2 regions of the Vagococcus luciliae genome follow, and region 2 is predicted to be linked to the other one. Evidence: riboswitches for the same ligand, from Rfam matches in the RefSeq annotation. Region 2 holds a riboswitch; the other holds the start of a gene.
The links. A riboswitch is a leader RNA that binds a small molecule or an ion and turns the genes downstream of it on or off. The one in region 2 is predicted to bind lysine.
Positions count from the first base shown of each region.

Region 1 (3,208 bases), 280 kb from region 2:
CGTTACAACTTCACCATCTTTTACAGATAGATTAATGTCTTTTAATACTTCATGATTGCCGTATTGTTTTTGTAAATGATTGATTTGGATTAAGTCTGTCATTATTTGTCATCCTTTCTTTCTAAAATAGCTGTTTGCATTTGATTAGCATATGGAGCATATTCACCAGTACCATCCATTTTTCGTTCAACAAATCGCAAGATACGTGTCACAGTGAAGGTCATGACAAAGTAAATCACACAAACAACAAAGAAGGTATCAAAGAATCTAAAGTTACTTCCAGCGACTGTTTTCGCTTGGAAGAATAACTCAGTGACAGCAATCACATTTAATACAGAGGTGTCTTTAATATTGATGACAAATTCATTTCCCATAGCAGGTAAAATATTTCTAAATACTTGTGGAATCACCACATTTACCATTGTTTGCCCATGTGTCATACCAATAGCAGAAGCTGCTTCAAATTGTCCTTTATCAACTGAGAAAATACCACCACGTACGATTTCTGTCATATATGCTCCAGTGTTAATTGATACAATAAACAATGCTGCAGCAAGTGGATTCATATCAATTCCAAATGCTTGAGAAGATCCGTAGTAAATAACCATTGCTTGAACGATCATGGGTGTTCCTCTAAATATTTCAATATAAATAGAAAAGAGAGTGTTTAATAATTTAAATAAGACTTTATTCACCATATTTTTTGGCGTTGGAATGGTTCTAAACAACCCAATACCTAATCCAATGAATGTTCCAACAATTGTTCCGATAAGCGAGATTAAAAGCGTCACCCCAGCACCTTTTAAGAACATTTGCCAGTTTTCTTTGACGATTTTGACAACCCAGTTTTCATTTGACTGTGAGTCGGGTTGTTCACTAATGGCAATATCCATAAAATTGTCTCGTTCTGTTTGAGTGATACCAGCTAAAATGTCATTGATTTTTGTAATATCTTGGCTACCTTTTTTTACACCGATAGAAACAGATGTATCATCGCGATTCGTGTTAAACCCTTTGCCATCTTCAAAATCAATCATTTTAAAGTTTGGATTCACTTTTTGGGCGGTGATTCCCTCAGGTTTTTCTGAAACATACGCATCGATTTTTCCGGATTGGAGTGCCACACGCATAGCAGAAAAATCGTCCATAGCAGTTCGTTTTGAGACACCTTCTATTTGATCAATCACAGAGTAATGAAATGTATTTAATTGAGCAGTGACTTTTGCTCCTTCAAAATCTTTTAGACTTTTTGCATTAGCATATTTTCCATCTTTTGCCACAACTAGGACGAGGTTTGAGTGATAGTAGTCGTTAGTAAAATCAATGGTTTTTTTTCGTTCTTCAGTGGGAGACATTCCAGCAATAATAGCATCCACTTTTCCAGAAGTTAACGCAGGTGCTAATCCATCCCATGATGTTTTATAAATAACAAGTTCTTTTCCTAAACCTTCAGCGACGCGTTTGGCAATCATGACATCATAACCATTGGCATACTCACTTCCGCCTTGAATTTTGACCGCTCCATCGGCATTATTTTGTTGTGTCCAGTTGAATGGAGGGTAGCCAGCTTCCATTCCTACGACAAATTTATCGTCATTTGCCTCCACTTTTGGTGTGAGCATGATAAAACTAATAAATAAGAATAATAGTGCGATTAAGATATGACTGGTAGAACGATTGTTTGTTTGCATGATAATTCTCCTTTTGTTTTAGATAAATAAAAAAAGCAACCCCGTAAATAGAGGTTGCTTTTGATGAAGTCAGATTAACGAAGTGTTATCCAATCATAGCGCATCTTAGTCTTAACTAAGACAGTCCTATAGTTATTCACTATAGTCCCAACATGATAAGCGAGGAACTTTATCACATTTCGGCAATCTTCCCTGTGCATTAGTGTCAATGTACTCCTCTACTCAAATAATGTTATTGATAGATTGCAACCTCTAGATTTATATTATTTGGTTATTTTTTCTCAATATGTCTAACACTATATCATACCTTTTTCAAAAAGTCATGAGTTTTAATAAAAAAATATTTGACCAAGGCCTTTCAATTAGTTATTTTTAAACAAGTAAGTGTGAAAGTAAACATAAGGGAGACGAAAAGTATGTGGTTTATGTCAGCATTGGTGGCTGTCTTTGCATGGGGGACAGCTGATTTATTTTATAAGTTAGGAAATAATGAAAAAGACAAGTATAGTGCACAAAAAACAGTGGTCATTGTGGGATTGGTGATGGGGCTTCACGCCTTTTTATACTATTATTTATATTTAGGTGTGGGATTTGAATGGAAAAATATGTTGATTTATTTACCTGTGTCGTCCATGTATATTTTATCAATGGCGATCGGGTATGTGGGGCTTCGTTATATAGAGCTGAGTGTGTCTTCACCCATTAGTAACTCTTCAGGAGCGGTGTCAGCTTTATTAATGTTTCTGATACTAGGAGCGAAAATGGTGTGGATTCAATTTATTGCTGTGGCAGTTATTTCAGTCGCTATTTTTATGTTGTCTGTTTATGAAAAGCAAGAAGTTGATCACGAGTTAAAAGTATCAGGCAATGTGGTCGATAAAAAATATCAGAAAAGTGCATTGGCCATTATTTTTCCGATACTGTACTGTGTGATTGATGGACTAGGGACATTTTTAGATGGGTATTATTTGGATTATGCGGAGATTTTACCAGAAAATCAAGCAAACATGAGTTATGAGTTTACTTTTTTAATCGTCGGGTTACTAATGTGGGGTTATTTACGAGCGATTAAAGGAGAAAAAATGGATGTGTTTCATGAAAAATATAAAGGTTTTGCGGCACTTTTTGAAACCTTGGGACAATTTTTCTATATTGGAGCAATCGCAAGCAATTCTATTGTCGTCGCACCAATGATTGCATCATATAGTATCGTATCAGTGTTATGGTCGAGAATTTTCTTAAAAGAGAAGTTAACAAAGAAACAATACGTTATGATTTTTGCGATTATCATTTCTGTAGTTATATTAGGCTTTTTTGACGAATAATGTCATAATAAAGCAAAGGAGTGATCAATGTGGAAGAACAAGCAATGGAGATATTAAAGCAAGCGAAAAATATAGTATTTATGACAGGAGCCGGAGTATCAACTGCATCAGGTATTCCTGATTATCGCTCTATGACAGGGGTATATCATGGAGTAGAGAATCCAGAATATTTGCTGAGTCATACTTGTTTAA
Region 1 covers NZ_CP102451.1:406,017-409,224, reverse strand. The annotation lists gene G314FT_RS02145 (amino acid ABC transporter ATP-binding protein) at 1-102, opposite strand, end outside; gene G314FT_RS02140 (ABC transporter permease subunit) at 102-1,691, opposite strand; lysine riboswitch at 1,780-1,954, opposite strand; gene G314FT_RS02135 (EamA family transporter) at 2,108-3,016, shown strand; gene G314FT_RS02130 (NAD-dependent protein deacylase) at 3,061-3,208, shown strand, end outside.
Region 1: linked by a shared signal. The riboswitch ahead of G314FT_RS02140 (ABC transporter permease subunit) and the one ahead of G314FT_RS03625 (aspartate kinase) in region 2 are both predicted to bind lysine.

Region 2 (3,208 bases):
ATGGTGTTGTGATAGCAACGGCTGATCCTTTAAATAATTGAGTCATCATTCTTTCTCCTCTCTTTTATAAACCGAACACTGCACATAATTTTCCAACAGCTAAAACACCATTTGCCTTATCCACTACATACGAAATACTAATTTCAGATGTCGTGACTTGATAAAACTCGATATCATTTTCTAACAGAGTCATAAATACTTTACTAGCTACTCCTGACATATCACGCATTCCTGACCCAATGACAGACACCTTAACATATTCTGATTTCACCACATAGTTCAATTCAGCAAATTCTTGATATAAGGTATCAAAAATATGTTTTAACTCTAACGTATCTGTATCTTTCATCGTAAATGAAATTTGTAAACCTTCCGTATTGACAATTTGAGAAATCATATCAATATTAATTTCTTCTTTTTCTAATTGAGTAAATAATTGTTTTAATAACGTAGCATCATTTTTTGGGTAACTAAATGTAACATAATGCATGTCTTTATCTAGTGCTACTCCTGTCACAGCTTTTTGCTCTAAAATATCTTCTTGTGGCATAATCCAAGTCCCTCTTTCATTTGATAGTGTTTGCCCTAAATAAATGGGTACATTGTAATTTTTAGCAATTTCGACACTTCTTGTTTCCAGTACTCCTGCACCTAATGCACTCATCTCCATCATTTCTTCAAAACTGACAACATCTAAACGCTTAGCAGAATATAATCGTGGATCAGTACCATAAACGCCTGCTACATCTGTATAAATTTCACACGGTGTGCCAAGAGAAGACGCAATTGCAACAGCCGTGGTATCACTTCCCCCCCGACCTAGTGTTGTTAATTCACCCGCCTCATTCATTCCTTGAAATCCAGCTACTACGACCACGTTATTTGATTCAAAAGCTTTTTCAAACACATTATTATCCACTTCTAATATTTTACTTTTCATATAATTTCCTTTAGTTTTTATCCCTGCTTGAAACCCTGTCATAGCTTTAGTGTTTATTCCTAATGCTTTTAATGCAATAGATATATAAGAAATAGTTTGTTGTTCTCCAGTGGTTAAAAGTAAGGCTAAATCATGTTGATCAGGCTCTTTAGATAACATATCGACATTTTTTAATAATTCATCTGTAGTTTTTCCCATAGCTGAGACGACAACAACTAATTCTTCTACCTTTTCTACCCGGGTTGCTAGATAACTAGCTATATTTTTAATTTTTGAAAAATCTCCAACCGACGTTCCACCAAATTTAATGACACTTCGTTTTGTCATTTTATTTTTCCTCCTAATCGGCATCGAAAAAATAAAAAAGACAAGTTCACGGGCATGAACTTGTCTTAACTATCTACAAGCGATGCACCCCATTATTTTTTTAAAATAATGACAGACTTATAGCTATTAACTACAAATCCAACACCCATGCTACTGCAACAACATGGATATTTCGGCATATCACCCTTTCAATAAAGTTATTTGCAGATTCCAAAACTTTATCTAATAATGATCAATGCGCCTCATCTCTAATACTTATTTAATTATTTTTTACGATTATAGCAAACCATATCATCCATGACAAGTAAAAACTAAAAAGTTATCTAATAAAAAAATGAGAAAATATATTTTAACCTAACTATTAATTCATTAAACTGCTTCATAACACCTAATGATTAATACAGAAATAATTAATTTGTAGTATAATTTTTTCGTAATTTTCATCTACATCACGTTATTATTATAGTACACTAAAAATAAAAAGGAGAGTGACTAATATTATTCGAAAGTTTGGTAAATTAAAAATTCACATATGGATAGTTATCTGTTTAACCCTTTTATTAATAAGTATGTGGGTTTTTGATATTTTTACTGGCAATCGTGACATATAGCATACTAAATCTAAAATTAATGAAACACAAATTGTCAATGCGATGACTAAGCACAGCCACGTTGCTATATTAGGGCTAAGCGTGACTGATATTTATGACAAGAGTCAGGTTAAAACATTTTTGGGAATGGAAATTCCATTTAGCGAAAAAACAGCTTATATTAAAGGAACTTTTGAAGCTAAACTTGGTTTTGATGGCAGTCATGTAACCATTAATAAGGCAAGTCATTCTTCAAATACTTATAATATTTCTATTCCAGAATTTATTGTTGTTGGTATTAGAAATCCAAAGTTTGAGGTGGTTAATAGCAAAGGCGAGTTTTTGAGTTTTATTACTGAAGACATCGACACTCATGAGTTAATAAACAACGCGATGAGTAATAAAACATTAATTAAATATATTGATACAAATCACGATTGGTTACAAGAACAAGCAACTGATTATTATCAAAAAATACTAACTAGTATTGACCCCGAAGCATCCCTGTCTATTATCTTTTCTAATAAAAAATAAAAGAGCGCCACCTTTATTTTGGTGACACTCTTTTATATTGCTATAATTTTCTTTTCATCAATATACTTACTAAGAACAATGAAGCAACTAAACTTAATTGTAGCCCAACACTAGATTTTTTTTCACCTGTTTTAGGTAAACTAGCTGATTGTTTATCACTAGAATTAGGTATTTTAGCTACTGTTTCTGTTTTTTTATCATTTTCTGTTGTACTCGTTTCTGTTATATTCGTTTCTATTGTACTTGTGGCTTTTGTTGATATTTTATCTACCGCTTTTTCAATCTCAGCCCATATATCATCTAATGCATCAATCGTTTTACTACTATCAACTTTTGCAACAAATTCATCCGCTTGTTTCTGTGTTAATCGACCAGCTTGAACTAATAGCTCTAATTGATGTTTGGTATTATATACTTTTTCATCAAATGATGATTGATACAATTCTTTATTTTGTTTTGCTAAATCATTTGCATCTGAATAAACAAGTGTAGCCTCTTCTACTGTGTTAACTTTCTCTAAACGTGAAATCAATCCTTCATATTGAAATTGAGAGAGTTTCCCCTCATTTACCATGTCATTCATTAATAAAAAAATATCAGATTTTGTCATCGCTAATGCATCCGGAATTGATTCATCTGTTGTTGTTTCTGTTGTATCATTTACTTCGGAACTTAGTACTTTACTCGATGAATTATCTGTACTTGATGTAGAGGTTGATTCAGATGCATAACCCATTTGTCCTACCAACAAACTAGCCATAATCACTGTACCTAATACTAACTTTTTCATATGATTCCCTCCTATAAAACAAAATGT
Region 2 covers NZ_CP102451.1:685,232-688,439, reverse strand. The annotation lists gene dapA (4-hydroxy-tetrahydrodipicolinate synthase) at 1-46, opposite strand, end outside; gene G314FT_RS03625 (aspartate kinase) at 65-1,267, opposite strand; lysine riboswitch at 1,342-1,521, opposite strand; gene G314FT_RS03620 (hypothetical protein) at 1,960-2,391, shown strand; gene G314FT_RS03615 (LPXTG cell wall anchor domain-containing protein) at 2,432-3,181, opposite strand.